One region of the Achromobacter deleyi genome, then DNA from elsewhere that is predicted to be linked to it. Evidence: predicted binding sites of a transcription regulator. Region 1 holds the regulator's gene; each other region holds the start of a gene.
The links. The regulator LexA, encoded in region 1, represses DNA repair genes until DNA is damaged. The targets are predictions, from matches to a motif close to ACTGTATNNNNATACAGT.

Region 1 (4,687 bases):
CGACAAGCTGGGCATGGATTTCCGCGGCGATCCCTCGTCGGCGCTGCTCGAAGTGCTGGACCCGGAACAGAACCACACGTTCCAGGACCACTACATCGAAGTCGACTTCGACCTGTCGGACGTCATGTTCGTGGCCACCAGCAACACGCTGAACATTCCGCCGGCCCTGCTGGACCGCATGGAAGTGATCCGCCTGTCCGGCTACACCGAGGAAGAAAAGATCCACATCGCCCGCGACCATCTGCTGCCCAAGCTGATGAAGAACAACGGCGTCAAGGATACCGAGCTGACCGTCGATGACAGCGCGCTGCGAGACATCGTGCGCTACTACACCCGCGAAGCCGGCGTGCGTGCGCTCGAACGCGAAGTGGGCAAGATCTGCCGCAAGGTGATCAAGCAGTTGCTGACCCAGAGCGATCGCGCCAAGGCCGAAGGCAAGACCTTCGAGCTCAAGCCGGTCAATGTCACGGGCGACAACCTCAGCGATTACCTCGGCGTGCGCCGCTACACCTTCGGCATGGCCGAAAAGGAAAACCAGATCGGTCAGGTGACCGGCCTGGCCTGGACGGAAGTCGGCGGCGACCTGCTCACGATCGAAGTGGCGGACATGCCCGGCAAGGGCGTGATCCAACGCACCGGCTCGCTCGGCGACGTGATGAAGGAATCGGTCGAGGCGGCCCGCACGGTGGTGCGCTCGCGGGCGCGTCGCCTGGGCTTTGCCGACAGCGTGTTCGAGAAGCACGACATGCATGTGCACGTGCCGGAAGGCGCGACGCCCAAGGACGGTCCGTCCGCCGGTATCGCGATCACCACGGCCATGGTGTCGGCCCTGTCGCGTATCCCGGTGCGCGCCGACGTCGCCATGACCGGCGAGATCACGCTGCGTGGCGAAGTCCTGCCGATCGGCGGCCTGAAGGAAAAGCTGCTGGCCGCCCACCGCGGTGGCATCAAGACGGTCTTGATCCCGGAAGAAAACGTCAAGGATTTGGCGGAGATCCCGGACAACGTCAAGAACCATCTCGAGATCGTGCCGGTCCGCTGGATCGACAAGGTGCTGGAACTGGCCCTGGAACGCCTGCCGGAGCCGCTGGCTGAAGACGAAGCGGTCAAGGAACCGCTGGTCGCCAAGCCGGCGGAACCGGGCTCGACGGATCCCGTGCTCAAGCACTGATGCCTGGCCCGAGGCGCCCCGCAAGGGGCGGCCTTCAAAAAGAAACCCCGCTTGCGCGGGGTTTCTTTTTGGCGCGGCGATCTAGCCGGCGCCGGAACAAGCGGGGAAATCAGTGCAGCGTGTGCGGCCGGATCAGCCCGACCGCGATGCCTTCCAGCGCGAATTCCTGGTCGGCTTCGACCACGATGACATTGAAGTCGGGGTTCTCGGGCAGCAGTTCGATGCGGCCGTTCTGGCGCTGCAGGCGCTTGACGGTGACGTCGTCGCCCAGCCGGGCCACCACGATCTGGCCGTTGCGAGCCTCGGACGCCTTCTTGACGGCCAGCAGGTCGCCTTCGAGGATGCCGGCGTCGCGCATGCTCATGCCGCGCACCTTGAGCAGGTAGTCGGGCGTCTGCGCGAACAGGCTGGTATCGACGCCGATCTCGCGCTCGACGTGCTCGGCCGCCAGGATCGGGCTGCCAGCGGCCACGCGGCCCACCAGCGGCAGCAGCAACTGCGCCAGGCCGGGCAGGGGCAGCGGCGCCTGGGTCTGGGCGGGCGAGGCGTCCTTCAGGCGGATGCCGCGCGAGGCGCCGGCGGTGAGCTCGATGGCGCCCTTGCGGGCCAGCGCCTTCAGATGGTCTTCGGCCGCGTTGGGCGAGCGGAATCCGAGGGCCTGGGCGATCTCGGCGCGGGTGGGCGGAAAGCCGGTGCGCGCGACGGTTTGCCGGATGAGGTCCAGGATTTGCTGTTGACGATCAGTGAGTTTGCTGGCCATGGTGATGATCCGTTGGTGAGTCGGACTGTACATATATACAGCAGCATTCTGGGGGACATAACGCAAAAAAGCAAGCGCGGATCGGGCGCGGCCACCGAGCGGGCAATAAAAACGGGACCCGAAGGTCCCGTCTGGGGCTGGCGCAGGCCGGCGGGGCGCTTTACAGCACCGCGGCGATGCCCTTGGCCACCTGGTCGATGTTGCCGCTGTTGAGCGCGGCGACGCAGATGCGGCCGCTGGAGACGGCGTAGACGCCGTGCTCTTCGCGCAGGCGGTCGACCTGGGCCGAGGTCAGGCCCGAGTACGAGAACATGCCGCGCTGCTGCAGCACGAAGCTGAAGTCCTGCTTGCCGCCGTGTTCCTTGATCTTGTCGACCAGCTGCTTGCGCATCAGGCGGATGCGGTCGCGCATGCCGCCGAGTTCTTCTTCCCACATGGCGAACAGCTCGGGCGAGTTCAGCACCGTGGAGACGATCGTGCCGCCGTGGGTGGGCGGGTTGGAATAGTTGGTGCGGATGACGCGCTTGAGCTGGCTCAGCACGCGGACGGCTTCGTCCTTGCTGCCGGAGACGACGGTCAGGGCGCCGACGCGCTCGCCGTAGAGCGAGAACGACTTCGAGAACGACGAGCTGATGAACATGGTCAGGTCGAGGTCGGCGAACAGGCGCACGACCGCGGCGTCCTCACGCAGGCCCTCGCCGAAGCCCTGGTAGGCGATGTCCAGGAACGGCACCAGCTTGTTTTCCTTGACGACCGCGGCGATCTGCTGCCATTGGTCGAAGGTGGGGTCGACGCCGGTCGGGTTGTGGCAGCAGGCGTGCAGCACGACCACGGTGTTGGCCGGCGCGGCCTTCAGGGCGGCCAGCATGCCGTCGAAGTTCAGGCCGCGGGTGGCGGCGTCATAGTAGGCATAGGTGCCGACTTCGAAACCGGCGCGTTCGAACAGCGCGCGGTGGTTTTCCCAGCTGGGATCGCTGATCAGGACCTTGGAGGTCGGCAGCAGCTGGCGCAGGAAGTCGGCGCCGATCTTGAGCGCGCCGGTGCCGCCCAGGGCCTGGGTGGTCAGGACGCGGCCGGCGGCGACCAGCGGGGAATCCTTGCCGATCAGCAGGGCTTGCGCGCCCTGGTTGTAGCCGGCGATGCCTTCGATCGGCAGGTAGCCGCGGGCGGCGGCTGCCTCGATGCGGGCGATTTCCGCCTTGCGCACGGCGCCCAGCAGGGGAATGCGACCCTGGTCGTCGTAGTACACGCCCACGCCCAGATTGACTTTACCGGGGCGGGTATCCGCGTTGTATTGTTCGTTCAGACCAAGAATGGGGTCGCGCGGCGCGAGTTCGACGGAATCGAAAAGGGTGCTCATGGGACTCTGCTGAGGGTGAGTGGACGCAGTCGGAAGTGCTGTGGATAATGGGGGGTTTACCCTGGGAACAGTCTAGCATGCCTAAGAGCGCAATAGACCCGAGCGCGGCGGGTGCCGCAGCCGTTGGCTCCGTCACCGACGGGGCGCCCGATAGGGCCCCTGGCGCTGCCGCGGCGGCCCCAGGCCCGGGGTTCGTCGATTACCCCGGCAGCCCGTTCCACCTGTATCAACCGTATCCGCCCGCTGGCGACCAGCCGGGCGCCATCGACGGACTGATCCAGGGCGTGCAGGACGGCCTCATGTACCAGACCCTGCTGGGCGTGACCGGCTCGGGCAAGACCTACACCATGGCCAACGTCATCGCCCAGTTGGGGCGGCCGGCGCTGGTGCTGGCGCCCAACAAGACGCTGGCGGCGCAGCTGTACGCGGAAATGCGCGAGTTCTTCCCCAAGAACGCGGTGGAGTACTTCGTCTCGTACTACGACTACTACCAGCCCGAGGCCTACGTGCCGACGCGCGACCTGTTCATCGAAAAGGACTCGTCGATCAACGAGCACATCGAGCAGATGCGCCTGTCGGCCACCAAGAGCCTGCTGGAACGCCGCGACACCATCATCGTCGGCACGGTGTCGTGTATCTACGGTATCGGCAATCCGGGCGATTACCACGCGATGGTGCTGATCCTGCGCGCCGGCGACCAGATCTCGCGGCGCGAGATCCTGGCGCGGCTGGTGGCCATGCAGTACACCCGCAACGACGCCGAATTCACGCGCGGCGCGTTCCGCGTGCGCGGCGAGACCATCGACATCTTCCCGGCGGAAAGCGCCGAGCTGGCGCTGCGCCTGACGCTGTTCGATGATGAAATCGAAAGCCTCGAGCTGTTCGATCCGCTGACCGGCCGCATTCGCCAGAAGCTGCCGCGCTTCACCGTCTACCCCGGCTCGCACTACGTGACGCCGCGCGACACGGTGCTGCGCGCCATCGAGACCATCAAGGAAGAACTGCGCGAGCGCACCAAGCGCTTCATCGACGACGGCCACCTGGTCGAGGCCCAGCGCCTGGAGCAGCGCACCCGCTTCGACCTGGAAATGCTGCAGGAACTGGGTTTCTGCAAGGGCATCGAAAACTACTCGCGCCACCTGTCGGGCGCCGCGGCCGGCGAGCCGCCGCCCACGCTGATCGACTACCTGCCCGGTGACGCGCTGATGTTCATCGACGAGAGCCACGTCACCATCGGCCAGCTCAGCGCCATGTACCGGGGCGACCGCTCGCGCAAGGAAACGCTGGTGCAGTATGGCTTCCGCCTGCCGTCGGCGCTGGACAACCGGCCGCTCAAGCTCGAGGAGTTCGAGGCCCGCATGCGCCAATGCGTGTTCGTGTCGGCCACGCCCGCGGC
Region 2 (4,687 bases), 2.4 Mb from region 1:
TGGGAGCTGATGCGCGGCCACTGGCACCTGGCCCTGGCGGTGGGCCTGCTGTCGCCGCTGGGCTACATCCTGGTGCTGTATGCGCTGCGCAACGGCGCGCCGCTGAGCCTGGTGGCGCCGGCGCGGGAAATGTCGATGATGCTGGGCACGCTGGCAGGCATGTTCCTGCTGCGTGAGAAAGTCGGCCCCGGCCGCCTGGCGGGCTGCCTGTCGATCCTGGCGGGCGTGGTGCTGCTGGGTTCGACCTGACGCCCTGCCCTCAAAAGCCGCCGGCCACGCCCAGCCACATCAGAGCGGGAATCATCGCGCCCCACGCCAGCACCAGCACCACGTCCAGCACCATGCTTTTCACGCTGACCTGATCCGACACGGGTTCGACCGTGGCATTGCCCAGGCTGCGCTCGCGCGGCGCCTGGACGGCATTGCCAACCGGCACGGCGTCGGCCGCGGCCGGCGGAAACGGCCACCGGCCCGGCAGCGTCCCCGACCGCTTGCGCGGCTCGACTTGCGCGGACGTCGCCACGCCGCCGGCGGCGGGAACCGAAAGATCGATGGACGCGGCGCCATTCGCATGGCCGACCGCCGGCGCGGCCGACCAGGGCATGGCCAGCCCCGTGAAACGGGCATAGACGGCACGGGCGCGCTGCGCCGCGCGGCGCAGCGGGGTCAGGGAAACGGCGGCGAGATCATCCGGCAGGACGGAGAGTTGAGCGGTGTTCATGAGGAACTCCTAGTAACGCGGTCAAGAACCGCGGCAACGCGCCGCGGCGGCAACCCACGGCCGGGCCGTGGGTCAATCGAACAACGACAATTGCCCGGCGACCATGGCGCGCAATTGGCGCGCGCCGCGCCCGTAGGCGCCGGCAACCGGCAAGGCACTGGCAAAAGGGACCCCTGAAGACGCTTTCGCGCCAGCCGGGGATGGGAAAACGGGGGCACCGGCGGCGGCCGGCGAGAACAAGGCGGCGGAACCACCGGCGGGCGCCGGCGGCTGGAAACGGTCGCAGTCGAGCGCCAGCCGATGGCGGTTCAGGCCGAGCTTGCGGGTGGCCACGGCGAAGCGCTGGCGCAGCAGGTCGGCCCAGATGCCGGTGCCGCGCATGCGCGAACCGAAGTTGGGGTCATTGCGGCGGCCGTTGCGCAGGTCTTCGATGCGATGGAGCACGCGCTGGGCGCGATCCGGGTAGTGGGCGTTGAGCCAGTCCTCGAACAGGGTTTTGACTTCCCACGGCAGGCGGATGACGGTGTAACTGGCGTAGTGCGCGCCCGCCGCCTTGGATTCCTGCAGGATGTGTTCCATGGCGTCATCGTTGATGAACGGGATCACGGGCGCCACCAGCACCCCGACCGGCACCCCGGCGGCGGTCAGGTTGCGCACGGCTTCCAGGCGGCGCCAGGGGGCGGCCGCGCGCGGTTCGAGCGTGCGGGCCATATCGGCGTCCAGCGTGGTGATGCTCATGTAGACCACCACCAGCTTGTGCTCGGCCAGCGCGGCCAGCAGGTCGAGGTCGCGGGCGACCAGGGCGTTCTTGGTGACGATGGTGACCGGATGGCGGGTTTCGAGCATCAGCTCAAGCATGCCGCGCGTCAGGCGCCAGTCGCGCTCGATGGGCTGGTAGGCATCCGTGGCCGAGCCGATGTTGATGGGCGACGGCTTGTAGCCGGGGCGGCTGATTTCCGCCCGCAGTGCCTCGACCGCGTTGGCCTTGGCCACCAGCCGGGTCTCGAAATCGAGGCCGGGGGAATAGCCCAGGTAGGAGTGGGTCGGGCGGGCGTAGCAATAGACGCAGCCGTGCTCGCAACCGCGGTAGGGATTGACGGCCACGTCGAAGGGGATGTCGGGCGAGTCATTGCGCGACAGGATCTTGCGGGCCTCTTCGGCCGTGACGGTGGTCTTGGGGGCGGCAGGCGCCCGGCGGACGTCGGGCAGGATGGGAATGACGGAAGTATTGGGGACAGCGTCAACGAAATCAGCCGGGAGTCCCGAAGTGGACCAGCCATCGTCGACCTGCACGCGGTCATCTTTCTGGAAGCGATGCCGAACATTAGTAACCGCACCCCGACCGCGCAAGGCGGCGGGGGCGGCAGCCGGGGACCCAGAACCGGCGGGAAAAGAATGATCGGTGCGTGCCATGAAACTACTGTACAAAAACCCAGTGGTTTTGACAAGCACCAAAAGCCTTTTCGTAAGACAGCCCCACTTTACCGCAAGACGAAGACGGCGTCCGGACAATTCGATTTCATGTTGCGATATCGCCCGAAAACCCGCGCCACCATTGGGTTTGGAATAAAAACAACACCCCCGGGACCGGTGCAGGGCGGGCCTTTTCCACCCCGACTGGCGGTTTACCGAAGCATGCCCGCCGCCGCGGTCTGATGGGTGGCTTCGTCGATCAGGATGAAGGCGCCGGTGGCGGGCACATCCGCGTATCGATCGACCGCCAACGACTCGCGCGTCGTGAACGCGACGCGACCTATGTCGTTCATGCGCAGCGTGCCTTCGGTGTTCTCCACTTCCTGCAGTTCGTGGATGTCGCGATGCGAGAGCACCGCGCGAATCTTCGCCGACGTCAGTCGCGTGCCATGCTTGAGCAGATACTTGCGCGCGGGGTTGAGCGCCTGCGCATCGAGCCAGCACAGCTCCGCCTCGAACTCGCGCGCGACCTGCGCCGGCGCCGCCGCGTGCACGATCACGTCGCCGCGCGACACGTCGACATCGCGGTCCAGCACCAGCGTGACCGAGTCGCCCGCCACCGCTTCATCGAGCGCGCGATCGAACAGCCGCACTTCCTGCACGCGCGCCGTCACGCCCGACGGCTGCACGGTGATCTCGTCGCCGGGACGCAGCACGCCGCTGGCGATGCGGCCGGCGTAACCGCGGAAGTCATCCTTGCGGCTGCCGTCGTGACGCGCCACCCACTGCACCGGAAAGCGCAGCGGACCCGCGCCGTTGTCGCCGCTCAGTTCCAGCGATTCCAGCAGCGTCAGCAATGGCTGGCCCGAATACCACGGCGTCTTGTCCGACCGCGTCACCACGTTGTCGCCGTTCAGCGCCGACAACGGCAGCGCGTCGAAGTGCGCAATGCCGAGCTTGCCCGCCAAATCGGCGTAGGCGTCGCGGATGCGCTCGAACACGGCCGGGTCCCAATCGACCAGGTCCATCTTGTTGACCGCCACCACGATGTGGCGGATGCCCAGCAGCCGCGCGATGGTGCTGTGGCGCTTGGTCTGCGGCAGCAGCTTGCCGTCGGCGGCGCGGGTGGCGTCGATCAGGATCACGGCCACGTCGGCGGTGGACGCGCCGGTGACCATGTTGCGGGTGTACTGCTCGTGGCCGGGCGCGTCGGCGATGATGAACTTGCGCGCCGGGGTCGAGAAATAGCGGTAGGCCACGTCGATGGTAATGCCCTGCTCGCGCTCGGCCTCCAGGCCGTCGGTCAGCAGCGAGAAGTCGATGCCGCCCTCGGCCACGCGCTTGTACTTGGCGCGCGAGATGGCGTCGAGCTGGTCGGCGAACACGCCCTTGCTGTCATACAGCAGGCGGCCGATCAGCGTCGATTTGCCGTCGTCGACCGAACCCGCGGTGATCAGGCGCAGCACGCCCGTGCCGGCGCCCGAAAGAAAAGAATCGTTTACTGCGTTCATATGCGTCCCCTGTCGGCCGGCCTGGCGCCGGCCACTCGTGCGATCAGAAATAGCCTTCCTTCTTGCGGCGCTCCATCGAGGCCTCGGAAGTCTGGTCGTCCATGCGCGTGGCGCCGCGCTCGGTGATGTCGGTCACCGCGGTCTCGGCGATGATGGCGGCCGTATCGGTGGCGTCGGAGGCCACCGGGCAGGTGCAGGAAATGTCACCCACGGTACGGAAGCGCACCGACAGGCGCTCGACCGTGTCGCCGTCCTGCGGCGGCGTCAGGCGCGTGACCGGCACCAGCAGGCCCTTGCGCCGCACCACCTCGCGCTCGTGGCTGAAGTAGATCGACGGCAGCGCCAGCTGCTCGCGCTGGATGTACTGCCAGACGTCCAGCTCGGTCCAGTTGGAGATCGGAAACACCCGCATGTTCTCGCCGCGGTGCACCTTGGTGTTGAACAGGTTCCACAGTTCGGGACGCTGGGCCTTGGGGTCCCACTGGCCGAACTCGTCGCGGAACGAGAAGATGCGCTCCTTGGCGCGCGCCTTTTCCTCGTCACGGCGGGCGCCGCCGATGCAGGCGTCGAAGCCGAATTCCTCGATCGCCTCCAGCAGCGTCACGGCCTGCGCCGCGTTGCGCGAGTCGGTCTCGCGCCGCAGCACCACGCTGCCGCGCTTGATCGAGTCTTCGACGCTGCGCACGATCAGCGTCTCGCCCAGCTCGGCCGCGCGGGCGTCGCGGAAGGCGATCACCTCGTCGAAGTTGTGGCCGGTGTCGATGTGCATCAGCGGGAACGGAAAGCGCCCCGGACGGAAGGCCTTTTCGGCCAGGCGCAGCAGCACCACCGAATCCTTGCCGCCCGAGAACAGCAGCACGGGCTTCTCGCTTTCGGCCGCCACCTCGCGCATGATGAAAATGGCTTCCGATTCCAGCCAGTCCAGGTGGCTGCGTTGGATCACTGCGGACATAGGTATTCCCCTAAAACGAATTCTTGAGACGTGACGGGAGTCAGGCGCGCGTGGTTTCCGCGACGATGCCGATGACCCGGTTGCCTGCAT
Region 3 (4,687 bases), 2.3 Mb from region 1:
TCGTACCACTCGAACACCGTGCCCAGCGACGAGGCAAAGATGACGCGGCGTTCATCCTTGGTCATCGGGCGCGGATCCGCGGATGGACCGCGACCTGCCATGGTAGTTGTGCTCATGATGTCTCCTCGATTTTTCTGGCCGGCGGTTTTCCGCCGTGCTTGACCCTCCGCCGGCGAGACCGACATCGAGCTATCGCAAGGTTGGGGCGCGAGGCTGACGAGGTTCTGACGTGACCCTTACCTGAATCTTAAATTTGAAACAAAAAGTAAACTCCACTGGGGAGGCTAGGGATAGTCCTAGGGACGGAACGGGGAACTCGCATGGCGGCAAGCGCTGCGCGCGACGGCGCCGGGCAGGAAAACGCCTGGACCGGAGCGAGGCGCCCGTCAGGGTTTCAAGCGGGGTGGACCGGCCTCAGTCGCCGAGGTCGTCGACCGGCTCGACGTAGAGCGGGAAGACCACCCGGATGCGGGTGCCCGGAAGGTTCGAGTGCGGGGTCGGATGGTCGGTGACGACGACGGTCGCCTGGTGCTTCTGCGCGATCTCCCTGACGATGGCCAGGCCGAGCCCGCTGCCGTCCGACAGCGTGCCGAGCACGCGGTAGAAGCGGTCGAACACGCGCTCGCGCTCTTCCGGCGCGATGCCGGGGCCGGAGTCCTCGACCTCCAGCACGCCCTGATCCCCCAGCGCCTGCACGCGCACCGTGATGTGGCCGCCGCGCGGCGTGTAGCGCAGCGCGTTGTCCACCAGGTTGTTGAGCAACTCGGCCAGCAGCAGCGGGTTGCCGTTGATCTCCACCGGGGTCTCGGAGCCCTCGAAGCCCAGGTCGGTGCCGAGCGACAGCGCCTGCGGCACCCAGTGCATCGCCTGTTCGTAGGCGATGGCGTTCAGGTCGGTGGCGGCCAGGCCGATGGCGCTGGGGTTTTCCGCCCGCGCCAGCAGCAACAGCTGGTTCACCAGCCGGGTGGCGCGCTCGGAGCCGGTCACCAGCTGGCGCAGGCTGGCCTGCATCTCCTCGGGGCTGGCGTCGCGCAGGGCCAGCTCGGCCTGGGTGCGCAGGCCCGCCAGCGGGGTCTTCAGCTGGTGCGCGGCATCGGCGACGAAACGGCGCTGCGCCTGGACGTTGTCCGACAGCCGGTCGAGCAGGTCGTTCATGGCCGCGACCAGCGGCGCGATCTCGGAGGGCGCGGCGCGTTCGTCGATCGGCGACAGGTCGTCCGGCCGCCGCGCCCGCAGCCGCTGCTGCAGCGCATTGAGCGGCGCGACGCCGCGCGACAGCCCGAACCACACCAGCAGCACCGCGATCGGCAGCACCACGAACTGCGGAATGATCACGCCCTTGATGATGTCGTTGGCCAGCTGGGTGCGCTTTTCGACCGTCTCGGCCACGATCAGCAGCGCCGGCTGGGTATTGGGCAGGTTCAGGTCGACCCAGGTGAAGGCCAGCCGGACGCCGAAGCCGCGCAGGGTGTCGTCCTCGTACTGGACCTCGCCGGGCCGCGGCTGGCCGACCGAGGCGGGCAGGGGCAGGGCGCGGTCGCCGCCCAGGTATTCGCCGCGGCTGCCGAGCGCCAGCCAGAACACGCTGTCGGTTTCGTCGGCGCGCAGCACATCGCGCGCCGGGTCGGTCATGCGCAGCACCGCGCGGCCGTCCTGGGCGTGGACCTGGCGCGTCAGCACGTGCAGGTTGTTGGCCAGGGCGCGGTCGTAGGGCACGTTGGCGATGTTCTGCGCCACCACGTAGGTGATGGCGACGCTCATCGGCCACAGCAGGAACAGTGGCGCCAGCATCCAGTCGAGGATCTCGCCCAGCAGCGAGCGCTGCGGCGGCGCGAAGCTGGGGCCGCGGGCCCCGGCCTGCATCACATCCAGCGCTTCCTGGTTGAGCGCCTCCGGCTGGGGCGGTTCAGCTGGCGAGGTAGGCCGCACCCTGATCCCGCTCCAGGCAGTAGCCCAGGCCGCGCACCGTCACGATCTTCACGCCGCTCGGTTCGAGCTTCTTGCGCAGGCGGTGCACGTAGACTTCGATGGCATTGGTGCTGACTTCCTCGCCCCATTCGCACAGGTGGTCGACCAGCTGGGTCTTGCTGACCATGCGGCCGCTGCGGGTCAGCAGGATCTCCAGCAGGCTGACTTCGCGCGCGGACAGGTCCAGCGTCTGGTCGTCGACCATGGCCACGCGCCCGGTCTGGTCGAACACCAGCCGGCCGTGCTTGAGCAGGGTGGCGCCGCCGCCCGCGCCGCGCCGCGTCAGGGCGCGCACGCGCGCTTCCAGCTCGGACAGCGCGAACGGCTTGGCCATGTAGTCGTCGGCGCCCAGATCCAGCCCCTTGACGCGCTGCTCGATGCTGTCGGCGGCGGTCAGGATCAGGACGGGCAGGGCGGAGTTGCGGGCCCGCAGCCGCCGCAGCACTTCCAGGCCGGCCAGTTGCGGCAGGCCGAGGTCGAGGATGAGCAGGTCGAAGGCCTGGGCCGCCAGCGCCGAATCGGCCGCCAGGCCGTCGCGCACGGCGTCGACCGCGTAGCCGTTGTGGCGCAACGAGCGTGACAGGCCGTCGGCCAGGATGCTGTCGTCTTCGGCGATCAGGATGCGCATGGGCTGTTGAAAAGAAGGAGAAGCGCGACGCGTGAGCGGCGCGCGCATGCCGCCCTGGGGCGGATAGCCGGGGCGGCGGGCCGGGGAGGCGCAATGGGGACATAGCGCCGGTTTTTTCCACGATTCTGTCATACGACACCGTGCTTGCCCACTCAGGGAATACGTGGAAAACTGTGGCACACTGGTTTTTTGTACAGTACAATCCGATGCCATAATCTGCGCTATCGCTTTCTGATCGGTGCCGATTGCAGCCTGGATCCGCCGCTTCGGCGCCGTTTCGATCAATCCCTTGCGACAACCCGCGCGCTGACCGGTATCCGTGCCGCGCCCGACACCCGATACGTTACAGACCTAGACCCGACAGGACACTACATGGACGACAAAACCACCAAGGCCGCCGCTTCGGAAAAAGCCAAGGCGCTGGCCGCCGCGCTCTCGCAGATCGAAAAGCAGTTCGGCAAGGGCTCGATCATGCGCTACGGCGACAACGAGGTCTCGCACGACATCCAGGTGGTGTCGACCGGCTCGCTGGGTCTGGACATCGCGCTGGGCGTCGGCGGCCTGCCGCGCGGCCGCGTGGTGGAAATCTACGGTCCGGAATCCTCGGGCAAGACCACGCTGACCCTGCAGGTCGTGGCTGAAATGCAAAAGATCGGCGGCACCTGCGCCTTCGTCGACGCCGAACACGCGCTGGACGTGCAGTACGCCTCGAAGCTGGGCGTCAACCTGGCCGACCTGCTGATCTCGCAGCCGGACACGGGTGAGCAGGCGCTGGAAATCACCGACGCGCTGGTGCGCTCGGGTTCGGTCGACCTGATCGTGGTCGACTCGGTCGCGGCCCTGGTGCCCAAGGCCGAAATCGAAGGCGAAATGGGCGATTCGCTGCCCGGCCTGCAGGCCCGCCTGATGAGCCAGGCGCTGCGCAAGCTGACCGCCACCATCAAGAAGACCAACTGCATGGTCATCTTCATCAACCAGATCCGCATGAAGATCGGCGTGATGTTCGGCAACCCCGAAACCACCACCGGCGGCAACGCGCTCAAGTTCTACGCCTCGGTGCGCCTGGACATCCGCCGCATCGGCTCGATCAAGAAGGGCGACGAGGTCGTCGGCAACGAAACCCGCGTCAAGGTGGTCAAGAACAAGGTCGCGCCTCCGTTCAAGCAGGCCGAGTTCGACATCATGTACGGCGCCGGCATCTCGCGCGAAGGCGAAATCATCGACCTGGGCGTGGCCGCCAACGTGGTGGACAAGTCCGGCGCGTGGTACAGCTACAACGGCAACCGCATCGGCCAGGGCAAGGACAACGTCCGTGAATACCTGAAGGAACACAAGGAACTGGCGATCGAGATCGAGAACCGGGTCCGCGAGAACCAGGGCATCGTCAGCCGCGCCGCGGAATTCGTGCCCACCGCCGAAGACGACAGCGACGAGTAATCGTCACGCCATCATCGGATCGCACCGGGCCCGCCAGCCCGGTCGTCAGCGGCAGGCTCCCTTTCCGGGAGGCCTGCCGCTGGCACATAGAGGAAGCGCATGAGCTGGAAACCGCCCGTCACGTCCGCCGACCGCCTGCGCGCCAAGCTGGACGATGAGTTCGAAACCGTGGCCAAGCCCGAGGGCTTGCGCCGCACGTCGGACCTGCGGCGGGCCGCTGAATCCGCGGCCTCCTCCGGCCATGACCCGGACAGTCCGGCGCCGCAAGACGGGGGCGCGCCGTCGTCAGAAGACAAGCCCCGCACCCCGCCCAAGGGGCCATCGCTGAAGATGCGCGCGGTCGGTTATCTGTCGCGGCGCGAGCACGCCCGCGACGAGCTGGCGCGAAAACTCGCGCCCCACGCCGAAGACGCCGACGAGGTCGAGCGCGTGCTGGATGCGCTGGAAAAGGAAGGCTGGCTGTCGACCGAGCGCTTCGCGCAAAGCCTGGTGCATCGCCGCGCCTCGCGCCAGGGGGCGGCGCGCATCGTGCAGGAATTGCGCCAGCACGGCGTCGATGACACCCAGGTGTCCGAATTGCGCGAGCAATTGCGCGCCACCGAATACCCACGCGCGCTCGAGGTCTGGCAGAAGCGCTTCGGCGCCAAACCCGAG

Region 2: the regulator LexA is predicted to act here: its motif matches at 2,141-2,158, upstream of I6I07_RS30625 (PA0069 family radical SAM protein).
Region 3: the regulator LexA is predicted to act here: its motif matches at 2,777-2,794, upstream of recA (recombinase RecA).

The regions. Positions count from the first base shown of each region.
Region 1 is NZ_CP065997.1:4,316,360-4,321,046, forward strand. Features, by position in the region: gene lon (endopeptidase La) at 1-1,171, shown strand, start outside; gene lexA (transcriptional repressor LexA) at 1,281-1,931, opposite strand; gene I6I07_RS19760 (amino acid aminotransferase) at 2,092-3,291, opposite strand; gene uvrB (excinuclease ABC subunit UvrB) at 3,369-4,687, shown strand, end outside.
Region 2 is NZ_CP065997.1:6,762,538-6,767,224, forward strand. Features, by position in the region: gene I6I07_RS30615 (DMT family transporter) at 1-249, shown strand, start outside; gene I6I07_RS30620 (hypothetical protein) at 260-721, opposite strand; gene I6I07_RS30625 (PA0069 family radical SAM protein) at 794-2,134, opposite strand; gene I6I07_RS30630 (sulfate adenylyltransferase subunit 1) at 2,347-3,645, opposite strand; gene cysD (sulfate adenylyltransferase subunit CysD) at 3,689-4,597, opposite strand; gene I6I07_RS30640 (phosphoadenylyl-sulfate reductase) at 4,638-4,687, opposite strand, start outside.
Region 3 is NZ_CP065997.1:6,656,596-6,661,282, reverse strand. Features, by position in the region: gene I6I07_RS30105 (MFS transporter) at 1-101, opposite strand, end outside; gene I6I07_RS30100 (sensor histidine kinase) at 415-1,791, opposite strand; gene I6I07_RS30095 (response regulator transcription factor) at 1,907-2,596, opposite strand; gene recA (recombinase RecA) at 2,969-4,033, shown strand; gene recX (recombination regulator RecX) at 4,133-4,687, shown strand, end outside.